Regions from separate parts of the Rahnella sp. PD12R genome, predicted to be linked through region 2. Evidence: predicted binding sites of a transcription regulator. Region 2 holds the regulator's gene; the other holds the start of a gene.
The links. Region 2 encodes LexA, which represses DNA repair genes until DNA is damaged. Its sites were predicted from a motif close to TNCTGTATGTACATACAGNA; they were not measured.
Positions count from the first base shown of each region.

Region 1 (8,717 bases), on a different contig from region 2:
CGCCACGGCTGACGGCAATAATGCCTTTCCATTGTTCTGCCGGCAGCAGGCGTTTAGCCATCGTGCGGGCGTGGATTTGCAGCATGTCCCAGGTTACAACGTATTTTTCGCTCATAAAGGTGTCCCAGCCAGTGAATTGACGGCTTCTAAAAATTTAAACCCTAAATAATTCAGATTGCAGGAAGGCGGCAAGTGAACGAATCCCGATGAGCTGACATAAGTCAGTGATTCGGGTGAGCGAACGCGGCCAACGCATCTGCAATTTGAAGTATGACGGGTGTATTCGGGGAAAAAGGTTGCGCGAGATTATAGTGAGTCCGGTTCACAAAAACCAGCGATTATCTGGCCTCACGGCCCCAAAAAACCCGGATTTTCTCCCCTCGCCCGCGCACAGGTTAAGATTAAGTGATATTCTGTCAGGCCACTCGCCACACAGTCTGGCGGGGATTACTTAACCTTAAACCTACAGCATCTCAATCAGTTCCCCTGCAAATGGAGCCTGAATGAGCTGACTGTTACAGGAGACTTATAGTGTCTGAACTGTCTCAGCTTTCGCCACAACCGTTGTGGGATATTTTTGCCAAAGTATGTTCAATTCCGCACCCTTCTTATCATGAAGAAGCGCTGGCAAAACACATCGTTGAATGGGCTCAGGAAAAGGGTATCCACGCTGAGCGTGATGAAGTTGGCAACATTTTGCTGCGCAAACCGGCCACCAAAGGCATGGAAAACCGCAAAGCCGTTGCCCTGCAGGCTCACCTCGATATGGTGCCGCAGAAAAACAACGATACTGTTCATGATTTCACTAAAGATCCTATTCAGCCGTTCATTGAAGACGGTTGGGTAAAAGCCCGCGGCACCACGCTGGGCGCAGACAACGGTATCGGCCTGGCTTCTGCACTGGCGGTTCTGGCTGATGACAGCGTTGAACACGGCCCGCTGGAAGTGCTGCTGACCATGACCGAGGAAACCGGCATGGCGGGCGCATTCGGCCTGCAACCGGACTGGTTACAGTCTGAAATTCTGATCAACACCGATTCTGAAACCGAAGGCGAAATCTACATGGGCTGCGCCGGCGGGATTGATTTTACCGCCACGCTGCCACTGAGCCGCGAAGCGGTTCCGGCCGGTTTCACCACGCTGAAACTGACGCTGAAAGGCCTGAAAGGCGGCCACTCCGGCGCGGATATCCACCTCGGTCTGGGCAATGCCAGCAAACTGCTGGTGCGCTTCCTGTCAGAACACGCCGACACCCTCGGTCTGCGCCTGCTGGATTTCACCGGCGGTACGCTGCGTAACGCCATTCCCCGCGAAGCCATCGCAACACTGGCAATTGCAGCCGATAAAGCGGACGCACTGAAAGCCGCTGCACAGGAATTCCTGGCAACGATTCAGTTCGAACTGTCTGCGGTTGAGAAGAAAATCGCTTTCGTCGTGGAAGCGGCAGAAAGCACAGCGAACGCGCTGAGCAAAGACAGCCAGGGTAAATTCATTGCACTACTGAACGCGACGCCAAACGGCGTGATCCGCATGAGCGATGACGTTAAAGGCGTGGTAGAAACCTCCCTGAACGTCGGCGTTGTCACCATGAAAGATGACGAAGTGGCGATCAACAGCCTGATCCGTTCCCTTATCGACAGCGGCAAAGAATACGTCGTCAGCATGCTGAATTCGCTGAGCAAACTGGCCGGCGCAAAAAGCCTGGCAAAAGGCAGCTATCCTGGCTGGAAACCTGAGCCAAGCTCTCCGGTGATGACGCTGGTGCGTGAAACCTACGAAACGCTGTTCAGCAAAACCCCGAACATCATGGTGATCCACGCCGGTCTGGAATGCGGTCTGTTCAAAAAACCGTACCCGGACATGGACATGGTTTCCATCGGGCCAACCATCACCGGGCCACACTCGCCGGATGAGCAGGTTGAAATCGCCAGCGTTGAGCTGTACTGGAAACTGCTGACAGCATTGCTGAAAGCGATTCCTGAACGTAAGTAATTGTTTTAGCGCCTCCCCTGCGAAGGGGAGGTGCTACAGTCACTCCCACGGCAATAACAACTGCCGTTCTATCTGCGGGTCCTGCAACGTGACATGCAACCCGACCAGACGCACACCCCGCCCGCCGCGCCGCTGTTCCCACGCTTCACGCGCCACTTTCAGTAAATCTTCTTTATTGAGCACCGGCCAGACGTGTTCCTGCGTGGTCTGCTGGAAATCATGGAATTTGAGTTTCACGCCCTGACGCGCGATGCGTAAATTCGGGCTGACCCGGCTCAGGCGCGTTTGTAATTCAGGATATAACCGTTCGATCAGCGCGACGCACTCCTCCCAGCTGTGGATATCTTCCGCCAGCGTGCGTTCCACACCGACCGACTTCCGCAGCCGCTCGGCTGAAATTTCACGCTCATCGATGCCCTGACAACGCTCCCACAGCACGCGGCCAAATTTGCCAAACTGTTTAAGCAGCCTTGCTAAATCATAGCGCTGCACGTCGCCGCAGGTGATCAACCCCTGCTCCTGCAATCGCTGGGCGGTGACTTTGCCAACACCGGGGATTTTACTCAGCGGCAGATCCAGTAAAAAAGCCTCAACTTTGTCTGGCGTAATCACAAACTGGCCGTTGGGTTTATTCAGGTCTGAGGCAATTTTCGCCAGAAATTTGATGGGCGCAATCCCCGCCGAGGCCGTCAGATTAATTTCATCAAAAATCGCCTGACGGATTTCAGCGGCGATCAGCGTCGCGGAGCCATTGCATTGGGTCGATTCTGAAACATCCAGATAAGCTTCGTCGAGTGACAGCGGTTCGATCAATGGCGTATAACGCGCAAAGATTTCGCGGATGTGGTTTGAGGCTTCTTTATACGCCTCCATTCTGCCGGGAATGACTTTCAGGTGCGGGCAAAGTTTGAGCGCCATTCCGGTCGGCATCGCGCTGTGGACGCCGAATTTGCGTGCCGGGTAATTGGCGGTGCTGATGACGCCACGCCGGTCGCGGCTGCCACCGATGGCGATAGGAATGTCGCGCAGGGAAGGATCATCGCGCATCTCGACGGCCGCGAAAAAGCAGTCCATATCCACATGAATGATTTTACGCATAGCCCTCCCCCAATGACTGTATAAGTATACAGTTGAATCAGGAGATTTCAAACACAGAAAATGACGGTTAATTTGGCTTAATTAATCACCATTAATGGCATCAGAAAGTATTTACATTTCCTGAAGCGAGAATTCAATATTTGGTGATTGCTAAAAAATTAATCAGTATTAATATGGCAACGTTTCAGACAGGCAGTACATAAGAAGAAAATCAGTGGCGGTCTTACAGGCAGTTCATCTGTAGACAAAATAATCAAAATTATTATCGAGCAGGACTTAGAATGATCAGAATCGCGCTGTTTCTTGCGATGCTCCTCAGTTTGCCTTTATTTACAGCAAATTACGCCGTGGCCAGCGATGCTGTCCCGGTAAACGCGGCGCTTAAAAAACAATTGTTAGGTGCCCCCGTTTATATCCAGATATTCAAACAAGAACGTAAACTCGAATTGTATGCCCAGCTCGACGGCGAATATCGTCTGATCGGCAGCTACGGCATCTGCGATTTTTCTGGCGGTTTAGGAAATAAACGTCGCGAAGGTGATTTTAAAAGCCCGGAAGGTTTCTACAACGTGGATATTCACCACCTGAAACCGGACAGCCGTTTTTATCGCGCCATCAACATCGGTTTCCCGAACGCCTATGATATCTCGCAGGGTTATTCCGGTAAGTATCTGATGATCCACGGCAACTGCAAATCTATCGGTTGCTATGCGATGACTGACGGTTATATGGATGAAATCTTCACCTACGTGCAGGCGGCCTTCCAGTTCGGCCAGCGCAACGTGCAGATCAGCATTTATCCGTTCAAGATGACCGATGCCAACATGCAGTCGCACAAAAACTCAAGCTACATCACGTTCTGGCGTCAGCTACAGCCGGGCTTTGCGTACTTTGAGAAACACCATCAGCCACCTAACGTCGTGGTGACTAATGGGAAATATGAAGTGCTGCAACCGTTGTCAAACATCCCGCTGCCTTCACAGCTGGCGTTCGCCCCGGTGAAATAATGCGAATTCACCTGGAGCAATTTTGTTCCAGGTTTCGTTTGCCGTCAGCGGTTGCGTGGCAATCACGGTGACGACATCATCCGGTGTCGTCTGCTGCTGAAAATCAATTTCCACATCCTGATCCAACAACGTTGCCTTTCCGAAAGGCGCCCGCCGCGTGATCCAGTGCAGATTGGTCGAACAATAGGCCATCACAAAATGCCCGTCCGACAACAGCATATTAAACACGCCCTTCTGCCGTAACTCATCCGCCAGCGACGCAATATAGCGAAATACCGGCGGCCAGTTGGCCGGACGGCGCGGATAACGCTGCGTAAGTTTATGCAGCAACCAGCAAAAAGCGTATTCACTGTCGGTTTGCCCGACCGGACGCAACGTGCCGGTATCCAGCTGGCGGTAACCGCGAAGCTGGCCGTTGTGCGCGTAAGTCCAGTTATGGCCCCACAGTTCGCGGGTAAACGGATGGGTATTCTCCAGCGCCACTTCGCCACGGTTTGCCTGACGAATATGGGAAATCACCGCGCAGGATTTGATCGGATATTCCTGAACAAGGCGGGCGATAGGCGAATTAAAACTCGGCATCGGATCTTTAAAAGTACGACAGCCATTCCCCTCGTAGAAGGTAATGCCCCAGCCGTCTTTATGCGGGCCTGTCCCGCCACCGCGCTGCACTAATCCACTGAAACTGAAGCAAATATCAGTTGGAACGTTAGCGCTCATCCCGAGCAATTCGCACATCTCCCGCCTCCTTTACAGCAAAGGTATTACGCCTTCGCCATCTCTTTTTCGATTAATAAGATCAGGATATGAATCACTTTAATGTGGATTTCCTGCACGCGGTCAGCGAAGCCAAAGTGTGGCACGCGAATTTCCACGTCGGCAGAACCGTCCATTTTGCCGCCGTCTTTACCGGTCAGGGTAATGACTTTCATGCCTTTAGCGCGCGCGGCTTCAATCGCTTTGATCACGTTACCGGAATTGCCGGAAGTGGAGATGCCCAGCAGCACATCGCCTTTCTGACCCACGGCTTCCAGATAACGGGAGAAGATATATTCGTAACCGAAATCGTTACCCACGCAGGAGATGTGGCTGACGTCGGAAATCGCAATCGCCGGGTAGCCCGGACGGTTTTCACGGTAGCGGCCGGTCAGTTCTTCTGCGAAATGCATGGCGTCACAGTGTGAACCGCCGTTACCGCAGGAAATCACTTTCCCGCCCGCCTTGAATGAATCGGCCAGCAGCACTGCTGCACGTTGAATAGACTCAATATTTGCCGGATCGCTGATGAATTTATTCAGCGTAGCAGCAGCTTCGTTCAGTTCAGTACGGATAATATCCTGGTACATAGCAGCCTCTTTTATGTCCATTTGCAGCCAGCTGTGGCTGGCCGATAGCAATAAAACTTTCCGCTGAGCAGTTTAACGGAAAGCCGAAACAGCGAGAAGCCAAGAAGCGGTAATGATTCTTATAGTTTCCGTTTTTGACGCTTCGTGCGGCCGGTTTGTGAGCTGTGTTGTAATTAGTATGTAAACACATTGATAAAGAAATGAGCATGAACTAAAACCATTGTATCCCTACAACAGGTCAGACCTCCTACTACTCAGGAGCTTTACTATGATGGTTCTTAGCATTGTTGCATTTGTCGTGATCCTTGGTGCGTTGTTCTATCACAAGGTCAATCTTGCCTTTAGCAGCCTGATTTTACTGGCATTTACCGCTGCCATCGGCGCTATTCATCTGTGGACGCTGTGGCTGTTACTGCCGCTGGCGATTATCCTGCTGCCGTTCAATGTGCCCGCACTGCGCCGCGCATTGTTCTCCGCACCTGCACTTCGCACCTTCCGTAAAGTGATGCCCGCAATGTCACGCACGGAAAAAGAAGCGATTGAAGCCGGTACCACCTGGTGGGAAGGCGACCTGTTCGGCGGTAAGCCGGACTGGAAAAAATTGCAGGATTATCCTGAACAACACCTGACCGAAGAAGAGCAGCGCTTTATCGATGGCCCGGTTGAAGAAGCCTGCCGCATGGCCAACGACTTTGAGATCACGCACGAACTGGCTGATTTGCCGCCGGAGCTGTGGGCGTATCTTAAAGAGCACCGCTTCTTCGCGATGATCATTAAGAAAGAGTACGGCGGTCTGGAATTCTCCGCTTACGCTCAGGCCCGCGTGTTACAGAAACTGGCAGGTGTGTCCGGCATTCTGGCCATCACCGTCGGCGTGCCGAACTCCCTCGGCCCGGGCGAATTGCTGCAACATTACGGCACCGAAGAACAGAAAGATCATTATCTGCCGCGTCTGGCTGAAGGTCTGGAAATCCCATGCTTTGCACTGACCAGCCCGGAAGCCGGGTCTGATGCCGGGGCGATCCCTGATTTCGGTATCGTCTGTAAAGGCCAGTGGCAGGGCAAAGAAGTGCTCGGCATGCGCCTGACCTGGAACAAGCGTTACATCACGCTCGCACCTATCGCCACCGTGCTCGGTCTGGCGTTTAAACTGAAAGACCCGGATCATCTGCTCGGCAGTGAAACGGATCTGGGCATTACCTGTGCGCTGATCCCAACGGACACTAAAGGCGTGGAAATCGGCCACCGCCACTTCCCGCTTAACGTGCCTTTCCAGAACGGCCCGACGCGCGGTAACGATATTTTCGTTCCAATCGATTACATCATCGGCGGCCCGAAAATGGCCGGTCAGGGCTGGCGTATGCTGGTGGAATGTCTGTCCGTGGGCCGCGGCATTACCCTGCCGTCTAACTCCACCGGCAGCCTGAAATCACTGGCGATGGCGACCGGCGCTTATGCGTACATTCGCCGTCAGTTCAAACTGCCTATTGGTAAAATGGAAGGCATCGAAGAACCGCTGGCACGTATTGCCGGTAACGCTTACGTGATGGACGCCGCTGCAACGCTCATCACCAACGGCATTATGCTCGGTGAAAAACCGGCTGTGCTGTCGGCGATTGTGAAATATCACTGTACCCACCGTGGTCAGCGCGCTGTCATGGACGCGATGGATATCACCGGTGGTAAAGGCATCATGCTCGGTAAAAGCAACTTCGTGGCCCGTACTTATCAGGGCGCGCCGATTGCCATCACCGTAGAAGGCGCCAACATTCTGACCCGCAGCATGATCATCTTCGGTCAGGGCGCTATCCGTTGCCATCCTTACGTTCTGCGTGAAATGGCGGCGGCTGAGAAAAACGATCTGGACGATTTCGACCGTGCGCTGTTCGGGCATATCGGCCACGTCGGCAGCAACAAAGTGCGCAGCTTCTGGCTCGGTCTGACCAACGGCCGCACCAGCGATACGCCGGTTAATGATAAAACCGCGCGTTATTACCAGCACATTAACCGTCTGAGCGCTAACCTCGCGCTGCTGGCTGACGTGTCGATGGGCGTGCTGGGCGGCAGCCTGAAACGTCGCGAACGTATTTCCGCCCGTCTCGGCGATATTCTCAGCCAGATGTATCTGGCGACAGCGACTCTGAAACGCTTTGATGAAGAAGGTTGCAACGAGGCCGATTTACCGCTGGTTCACTGGGGCGTGCAGGATTGTCTGCATCAGGCCGAAGTGGCTATCGACGACCTGCTGCGTAACTTCCCGAATGCGTTTGTGGCGGGCGTGATGCGCCTGGTGGTTTTCCCGCTGGGCCGTTCACACGCGGCACCGTCAGATCGTCTTGATCATGAACTGGCGCGTATTCTTCAGGTGCCTTCTGCGACCCGCAGCCGCATTGGTCGCGGTCAGTATCTGACGCCAAGCGAGCACAACCCGGTCGGGCTGCTGGAAGAAGCGTTACTGGATATTCTGGCCGCCGAGCCGGTGCATAAACGTCTGTGCGACGCGATGGGTAAAAAACTGCCGTTCACCCGTCTGGATATTCTGGCGCAAAAAGGTCTGGATGCCGGTCACCTGAGCGCCGACGATGCGCGCATTCTCAGCCGTGCGGAAGAAAGCCGTCTGCGTTCTATTAACGTCGATGATTTTGAGCCACACGAACTGGCCGCGAAAAAGCAGGACGTGGAGGAAGAAAGCGCAAAAAAGGATGACGCCAAACCGCGCCATACCGAAGCCGCTTAATCCTTAAAATTCACGGTTAAAAAAAGCCTGAGTGTTTACGCACTCAGGCTTTTTCTTTTCCGGATGACGGGTAATCAGAAGAAGTATTTAAAGCGAACACGCCCGCCATACCGCTGATCGCTGTCATTATCATTGCTGTAATGTTTATCCGCTTCCAGCATCGACACATACGCGCCCAGATAGACATTGAAGTTCTTCATGTCCATCACGTTCGGGATGAGATAACTGGCGTGAATGGTATGAATATCGTAGCTGCCCGGCTCGCTGAACCAGTCATCACCGGCGTTTTCGTTATTCATTGGCCGTAAACCGTTGGCATTAAACTCTTCAATGCGGTTATGCGCGTAGATGTAACCCAGCTCGAAGTTTTTCCACAGGGCATTGGTGCCGACCGTGAAATCTTTCTCGTCTGAGGCGTCCATGTACGCCGTACTCAGGTTCGCCACGATGCCGTTTTCCGGATCCGCTTTCTGCCCGTTCCAGGTCATGGTCATGCCGTAGCCGTTACGTTTGGACTGATCAATAGTTTCGCCCTGA
Region 1 is NZ_JAHTMS010000015.1:59,915-68,631, forward strand. It holds gene gpt (xanthine phosphoribosyltransferase) at 1-115, opposite strand, end outside; gene pepD (beta-Ala-His dipeptidase) at 532-1,992, shown strand; gene dinB (DNA polymerase IV) at 2,032-3,090, opposite strand; gene dpaA (peptidoglycan meso-diaminopimelic acid protein amidase) at 3,372-4,097, shown strand; gene KWG64_RS22645 (class II glutamine amidotransferase) at 4,068-4,835, opposite strand; gene lpcA (D-sedoheptulose 7-phosphate isomerase) at 4,862-5,443, opposite strand; gene fadE (acyl-CoA dehydrogenase FadE) at 5,712-8,180, shown strand; gene KWG64_RS22660 (carbohydrate porin) at 8,255-8,717, opposite strand, start outside.
Region 1: a site for LexA is predicted at 3,105-3,124, ahead of dinB (DNA polymerase IV). Genes of this name have one in related genera too.

Region 2 (8,717 bases):
GTCATTGCTGACCACGCGCTCCGCGACGTTATCCCAGCGTTCGTTGTCCAGCATCAGCCCGCCCAGAACGGATTGCTCAGCCTCCAGCGAATGCGGCGGAAGCTTCAGGCCTTCCATCTGACGATCGCGGGTTTCGTTCTGTTGATTGGTCGGTTTTTTTGCTGCCATCTGTGGATTTGTTCCTGCTGTAAGCGCCTGTTTTATGAGCGTCGGACTTCCGAAAATCAGAAGCGCAACGTGCGCGTTAGTATAGGTTGTCATGTCTCATTTCAAAAGGGTATTAACCGGCTGTGCCTAAAATCTGGATTGTCCCGGCCATTTAGCCTAGGGTTGAAATCAGACTCCATCACGAGGGAAAAACATGGCAAAGCGCATCCAGTTTTCTGAAACAGGTACACCTGACGTTCTGCAATACGTTGATTATCAGCCACAAGAACCCAAGGCCGGTGAAGTTCAGGTTGAGAACAAAGCCATTGGTATTAACTACATCGATACCTATGTGCGCAGCGGTTTGTATCCGCCAGCCAGTTTCCCGGCCGGTTTGGGCACCGAAGCGGCAGGCGTTGTCACCAGAATCGGCAGCGACGTGACCGGCATCAAACCGGGCGACCGCGTGGTGTATGCGCAGTCCGCGCTCGGCGCTTACAGCGAAATCCATAACGTACCGCAGGAGAAAATCGCCCTGCTGCCGGATGCCATCAGCTTTGAACAGGCGGCGGCGTCGTTCCTGAAAGGGCTGACGGTTTACTATTTACTGCGCCAGACACATGAAGTGCAGGCGGGCGAAACCATTTTGTTCCACGCTGCCGCAGGCGGTGTCGGGCTGATTGCCAGCCAGTGGGCAAAGGCGCTGGGTGTGAAACTGATCGGGACTGTTGGTTCTGATGAAAAAGCCGCCCGCGCCAAAGAAGCCGGTGCCTGGGCGACGATTAACTATCAGAAAGAAGATATCGCCACCCGCGTGGCCGAACTGACCAACGGCGAAAAAGTCGGGGTGGTTTACGATTCGGTTGGCAAAGACACCTTCGAAAAATCCCTGAACAGCCTGAAGCGCCGCGGTTTGCTGGTGAGCTTTGGGAATGCGTCCGGGCCGGTGAAAGGTGTGGATCTGGCGATCCTGAATCAGAAAGGTTCGCTGTTCGTCACGCGCCCTTCGCTTAATGGCTACGTAACCAATCGCGAAGAACTGGCGCAAGCCAGCGGCGAGCTGTTTTCACTTATCGCCAGCGGCGCGATAAAAGTCGACGTCAGCGACGCGCAGAAATTCCCGCTCTCCGAAGCTAAACGCGCCCACGAAACGCTGGAAAGCCGCATCACACAAGGCTCAAGCCTGCTGATCCCGGGCAAGTAATTAACAGGCATATCTGCCAAACGATCCCCAAAGTCATTGGCGTTACAGCAAGGCAGCAAACGAGAGAATCCCGATGAGCTTACTCCGGTAAGTGATTCGGGTTGTTGAGTGCGGCTAACGCAGCTGTGGCGTCAAGGACGACGGGGAAGCTAATGCAAAAAAGGCTTCCGGATGGAAGCCTTTTTTACTGCCTGATACAGACGACCTCTGAGTTCAGACGGGTACTGCTGTAGGGTACTGCCGGGTAAATCCGGAGGGCGGTGTCACTTGTGTGACTATTGTGTGCCTCACCGGACTTGATGAATTCAGTTTGCGGCCTGCTGACCACGTATGAATTCCATCCTAACAGTCACCCATGTTAAAAAATATGATTTATGCATTTCGACCGCACATTCTGATCCAGCTTGTGATCGCTAGCACATAAGTAAAAGTTATAGATGTAACGTTTACATTTTTTTGTGCTCAAAACGCCGCCATCAACTTTTTCTATTTCATGAAGTTATGAAAACCGCTCATCGTCCGGCTCTTTTATGGCAGGCGGCGACGGCGATATTTTGGTTCGTCAGGCCGGATAAATGTCCGGTAAATCCAGACGGCAGCGACCGCTAAAATTAGCCACGGCAACATTTTAATAACAATCACAAAGAAGCCGCCCAACATCATCAGACCAAATGCCACGATCAGCGCCGCCACCATGCCCAGCAGGGAAATGCCGGTCAGCATCAGCATAAAGAAAAAACCAAGCACGAAGAGAATTTCCAGCATCGGGTGCTCCTTAATAAGCCAGTGTGCAGTAAGACGTAATGTCAAAACACGATGAAGCTATTACAAGAAGTGTGCCAGAGTGACAGGGGGAAATAATTAACTGATTTAACAGGGGAAATTTTTTCGCAGGCGCAAACGGCCTGCGAAAAAATAGTGAATCTGACTAACTGGTAGTGAATTTACTCACGTCGATTTTGAAGACGCTTACGCCTGAACCGGCGCTTCCTGCGGCTGGCTGACCATCGAGAGCGCCTGTTCAACGACGTCAATGCCCGCGCCCGCTTTGTGTGCGTTTTCGCTGAGATGACGGCGGAACTGACGCGCACCCGGCACGCCCTGGAACAGACCCAGAATATGGCGGGTGATGTGGCCCAGATAAGTGCCTTTGCTCAGCTCGGCTTCGATGTAAGGATACAGCGCGCGGATGATCTCCGGCCCGGTTTTCACCGGTTCCTGAGAGCCGAACAGTGCCTGATCCACGCTCAGCAACATGCCCGGATTCTGATAGGCTTCGCGGCCTACCATCACGCCGTCCATGTGTTGCAGATGCGTTTTGGCTTCTTCCAGCGTTTTAATGCCGCCGTTAATTGCCATCGTCAGATGAGAGAAATCACGCTTGAGCTGATAAACACGCGGGTAATCCAGCGGCGGGATCTCACGGTTTTCTTTCGGGCTCAGGCCGGAAAGCCAGGCTTTACGGGCATGAATGATAAAGGTATCGCAGCCGCCGTTTTCAGACACCTGACGGATGAAATCGCAGAGGAATTCGTAGCTGTCCTGATCGTCAATCCCGATGCGGGTTTTGACGGTGACCGGAATCGACACCACATCGCGCATCGCTTTAATGCAATCCGCCACCAGCGACGCCTGCCCCATCAGGCAGGCACCGAACATACCGTTCTGCACGCGATCTGACGGGCAACCGACGTTCAGGTTGATCTCGTCATAGCCGCGTTCTTCTGCCAGCTTCGCGCAGTGCGCCAGATCGGCCGGATTGCTGCCGCCCAGCTGCAAAGACACCGGATGTTCTTCATTGCCAAAGCCCAGATAATCGCCTTTGCCATGAATAATCGCGCCGGTAGTGACCATTTCGGTATACAGCAACGTCTGGCCGGTCATCAGGCGATGGAAATGGCGACAGTGACGGTCGGTCCAGTCAAGCATCGGCGCAACGGAAAAACGCTGAGCGGAATATGGCGGGGTTGTGGACATGGCGTTTTGGGGCATTGCGTGTTGAGTTTCTGACATCGGCCTGACATTCGCTGAGGGGTTCGTGGCGCTCCCTCCGGCACGGCGGCCAGAGGGAAGTTAATCGCTGATTATACCACAGAACAAAGATTCGGCATCTTGCCCGGTTTAGCGGCTTTGCCCCCGTGCAACCTCACAACTGAGCGGCGCATAATTCGTCGATCTGGCTGAAGCATGATAAAATTAAGAATGGCTGCATGATGTGGCCTATTTATCCCAATCTGCGCTCAGAGAATGTTGCTATGACCCTGAATAATCCGGAAAAATTACTTTCACAAGCTGAAGAACTTTGCCAGCAGCGCAATGTTCGTCTTACACCGCAGCGGCTGGAAGTTTTGCGACTGATGGCGCAACAACCCGGTGCGATCAGCGCCTATGATTTGCTGGATCTGCTGCGCGTCAGCGAACCGCAGGCCAAACCGCCAACGGTTTACCGGGCGCTGGATTTCCTGCTGGAACAAGGGTTTATTCATCGGGTTGAATCAGCTAACAGCTATGTGCTTTGCCATCATTTCGAAGAACCGAGCCACACTTCTGCACTGTTTATCTGTGACCGCTGCGGGCTGGTCACGGAAAAAACCACAGACGGTATTGAAGAACGTCTGGCGAAACTGGCGCTTGAATCCGGCTTTGAGTTGCGTCATTCAGTCGTTGAAGCGCATGGCTTATGTGCCGAATGCAAAGTTGTTGAAACCTGCGACAGTCACGATCATTGCGAACACGACCACAGCATTGTGGTTAAAAAACGTTGATATATCAGGTGTTTTTGATGGATTTCAAAAGGCTTAAAGCGGAAGGGTTTTAACGCAGCATAACGGATAATTTAAGGTGTAGAAGGAAGATATTGAAGGTTGGGTACATCCTTGTACCCGTATCCTGAAAGTGTTCCGGGTAGGAGCAGCAATGACTCAGGATACGTCACTGATACGCGAGGGGGAGTCGCGTGTTACCAGTGATATTTGTTTTTCGATTCCCAATCCTTGAGCTCTTTCTCGGCCTGATCCTTCTGATAGCCATAACGCTCCTGAATCTTACCTACCAGCTGATCACGTTTACCTTCAACGACTGTCAGGTCATCATCAGTCAGCTTACCCCACTGTTCTTTCACTTTCCCTTTGAACTGCTTCCAGTTACCGTCGGCTTGGTCCTTATTCATAATAAATATCTCCTGTTACCTTGGGTTGTGGAGCTGCACGTTTGTTGGCAGCCCGTCCTTAACACTTCTAAGCTTAGTAGAGAATGCGGATTCGTCTTCCCAAAACAGGGATAAAAACCACTATTAGGATTAATCCAAAGCAGGAAATAACGTGGAATTGAAATCTGTCTGACTGAAAAAGGCCGGTAATTCAGGGCATAGAGGAAGCGAATACGACATTTGCTCTGAACAGGCAACGCAGCGGATAACACGTAAGAAAGAGGATTTTATCGAAAGAGTTTTTGAGCAATGCTTAAAACAACATCGCCCCAAAACGGGGCGATGAGATAGTGATTTTACAGGCGCGTCAGAGGCGGCCAACGCACCTGTAACGTAAAGCTTAAGCGCAGATTAGATCCAGTCGCCGTTGCGGATAACGCCAACCGCCAGACCTTCAATGCTGAAATTCTGTTCACGCAAATCAACCACAATCGGCTGGAATTCGCTGTTTTCAGGCAACAGCTGAACAACACTGCCCTGTTTCTTCAGGCGTTTGACCGTGACTTCATCATCAATACGCGCAACGACAACTTGCCCGTTACGGACGTCCTGCGTTTTATGTACTGCCAGCAGGTCGCCATCCAGAATACCGATATCACGCATCGACATCCCGCTGACACGCAGCAGGAAATCCGCACTCGGTTTAAACATGGCCGGATCGACCTGGTAATGTCCTTCGATGTGCTGCTGAGCCAGCAGCGGTTCACCGGCGGCAACGCGGCCAATCAGCGGTAAACCTTCTTCTTCTTCCATCAGCAGACGAATACCGCGCGAAGCACCGGAAACGATCTCGATAACGCCTTTACGCGCCAGCGCTTTAAGGTGTTCTTCCGCCGCGTTCGGGGAACGGAACCCCAGACGGGATGCAATCTCTGCGCGGGTCGGTGGCATACCGGTGGTGGAGATATGATCGCGAATAAGGTCGTAGACCTCTTGTTGTCTGGTCGTTAAAGCTTTCATTCCGCCCCCTGGTTGTTTATACAGTCTAGCTGTGAGTATATACAGCTAAACGGTCAATGAAAACCTAAGATTGAATAAAAACAGGGCATAACGACAATTCCTGGAATGCAGATTCCAAATCAGAACCATCGCGGCCAAAAGATGCTGACCCAGACAAAAATCGCCAATATGATGGTCAGAAGTACAGCGGCGGAGCCAATATCTTTCGCTCGTCCAGACAGGACGTGAAACTCAGGCCCGATGCGGTCAATCGCGGATTCAATGGCGCTGTTAAGCAGTTCAGTCACACACACCAGCACGACGGAGCCAATCAGCAGGATACGTTCTATACTGCTTACATCCAGCCAGAAAGATAATAAAATTAGCGGGATAGCAACGCTGGCCTCCTGCCGAAAAGCGGCTTCATTTTGCCATGCGGCCTTCAGGCCTTTCCAGGAATAGCCTGCGGCTTTATAGATGCGGGTAAATCCAGTGACTTGGTTCGCCATTCTGTTACTGATCCTTGAAATATTGTCCTGCGGGTTTTGCGCATTTTAGCGGTTTAATGGTATCTCATCACCACAGATCTCGTCTGAGCTTTCTGGTATCCTTGCGGCGAAATTGCTAACAAGAGGCTTCACGTTTTTATGTCAGGTTGGCGTAGACTTTATTACACATTATTGAATTTACCACTCTCATTGCTGGTAAAGAGCAAGGTCATACCTTCAGATCCGGTTACCGAGTTGCACTTAGACCCGACCCGGCCAATTCTGTACGTATTGCCTTATAACTCCAAAGCCGATTTGCTGACATTGCGCGCGCAGTGTCTGGCGCAAAATCTGCCTGATCCCCTTATTCCGCTGGAAATCGACGGAACGCTGCTGCCGAGCCATGTGTTTATTGCCGAAGGCCCGCGCGTTTTCTCTTATTACACGCCAAAGCAGGAATCGGTAAAGCTGTTCCACGATTACCTGGATTTGCACCGTAATAACCCGGATTTAGACATTCAGATGCTGCCCGTGTCGGTCATGTTTGGCCGTGCGCCAGGCCGCGAAGGCCACGATACGCCGCATCTGCGCGTGCTGAACGGGATCCAGAAATTCTTCGCCGTGCTGTGGCTGGGCCGCGACAGTTTTGTCCGTTTTTCCAATACCGTTTCGCTGCGTTATATGGCGACCGAGCATGGAACCGACAAAACCATCGCCCAGAAACTGGCACGTGTTGCGCGTATGCACTTCTCCCGCCAGCGTCTGGCGGCAGTTGGCCCGCGTTTGCCAGCGCGACAGGATTTATTCAATAAGCTGCTGGCGTCCAAGGCCATCGAAAAAGCCATTGAAGATGAAGCGCGCAGTAAGAAGATTTCACACGAAAAAGCCCAGCAAAACGCCATCGCGCTGATGGAAGAGATTGCGGCTAACTTCTCGTATGAAGCCGTGCGCCTTTCTGATCGCGTGCTGAGCTGGACGTGGAACCGCCTGTATAAAGGCATCAACGTCAATAATGCGGAACGTGTGCGTCAGCTGGCGCTGGACGGGCAGGAAATCGTTTATGTGCCCTGCCACCGCAGCCACATGGATTATCTGTTACTGTCCTACGTGCTTTATCATCAGGGGCTGGTTCCTCCGCACATTGCGGCCGGTATCAACCTGAATTTCTGGCCCGCTGGCCCGATTTTCCGCCGTCTGGGTGCGTTCTTCATCCGCCGTACGTTCAAAGGCAACAAGCTATATTCGACGGTATTCCGTGAGTATCTCGGCGAGCTGTTCAGCCGTGGTTATTCCGTGGAATATTTCGTGGAAGGTGGCCGTTCGCGTACCGGGCGTTTGCTGGAGCCGAAAACCGGCACGCTGGCGATGACTATTCAGGCCATGCTGCGCGGCGGTTCACGTCCGATTACGTTAGTGCCGATTTACATCGGTTACGAACACGTCATGGAAGTGGGCACCTACGCGAAAGAATTGCGCGGTGCGACCAAAGAGAAAGAAAGTCTGACCCAGATGCTCAATGGTTTACGCAAACTGCGTAACCTCGGCCAGGGTTATGTGAACTTTGGTGAACCGTTGCATCTGACCACGTATCTGAACCAGAACGTACCAACCTGGCGTGAAGCGATCGATCCTATCGAAGCGCAACGTCCGAGCTGGCTGACGCCAACGGTTCAGGATCTGGCAGAACAGATTATGGTGCGCATCAACAACTCAGCGGCGGCAAACGCCATGAACCTGTGTTGTACCGCGCTGCTGGCATCGCGTCAGCGTTCACTGACCCGCGAACAACTGACTGAGCAGATTGATTGTTATCTGCAATTGCTGCGCAACGTGCCGTATAACGCCGATTCGACGGTGCCGGATCTGACTGCCGACCAGTTGCTCGATCACGCCCTGAACATGAATAAGTTCCAGGTCGAGAAAGACAATATCGGCGACATCATCGTTCTGCCGCGCGAACAAGCGGTGCTGATGACGTATTACCGCAACAACATCCACCATATGCTGGTCCTGCCGTCGCTGATTTCAAGCATCGTGATGCACCACCGCCATGTGAGTCGTGCTGAATTGCTGCGTCAGGTCGAACTGATTTATCCGATGCTGAAAGCTGAACTGTTTATGCATTTCGATAAATCGGAACTTCCGCACGTGCTGGATATTCTGACGCTGGAACTGGCCCGTCAGCAGATCATTCATCTGGAAGACGACGAGCTGACGCTGAACCCGGCGCGTATCCGCACGCTGCAACTGCTGGCGGCGGGTGTCCGCGAAACGCTGCAACGCTACGCGATTACGTTCTCCCTGCTCACCAATAATCCAAGCATCAACCGCGGTGCGCTGGAAAAAGAGAGCCGGATTATGGCGCAGCGTTTATCCGTGCTGCACGGCATTAATGCCCCTGAATTCTTCGACAAAGCGGTGTTTTCCACGCTGGTCGGCACACTGCGCGCTGAAGGGTATATCAGCGACAGCGGCGATGCGATTCAGGAACAGACGCGTGAGATTTACAACATGCTCAGCGACCTGATGACGCCGGATATTAAACTCACCATCGAAAGCGCCGGTATGCCTTCTGAGCTGCCTCAGGCGACCGAACCTCCGGCTGAGCCGAAGATGGACGTGCGCGATACCGACCACTGATTGACGTTAAAATCATTGCGGTAACGCCATAAAGCAAAACGCCCGGGCTTATAAAAAGACCGGGCGTTTTTTATTGCCTGAAAGGCTCAGA
Region 2 is NZ_JAHTMS010000004.1:117,980-126,696, reverse strand. It holds gene dnaB (replicative DNA helicase) at 1-168, opposite strand, end outside; gene KWG64_RS09885 (quinone oxidoreductase) at 362-1,351, shown strand; gene pspG (envelope stress response protein PspG) at 1,880-2,116, opposite strand; gene dusA (tRNA dihydrouridine(20/20a) synthase DusA) at 2,321-3,364, opposite strand; gene zur (zinc uptake transcriptional repressor Zur) at 3,607-4,116, shown strand; gene KWG64_RS09865 (CsbD family protein) at 4,311-4,520, opposite strand; gene lexA (transcriptional repressor LexA) at 4,911-5,519, opposite strand; gene KWG64_RS09855 (diacylglycerol kinase) at 5,639-6,007, opposite strand; gene plsB (glycerol-3-phosphate 1-O-acyltransferase PlsB) at 6,146-8,626, shown strand; gene ubiA (4-hydroxybenzoate octaprenyltransferase) at 8,713-8,717, opposite strand, start outside.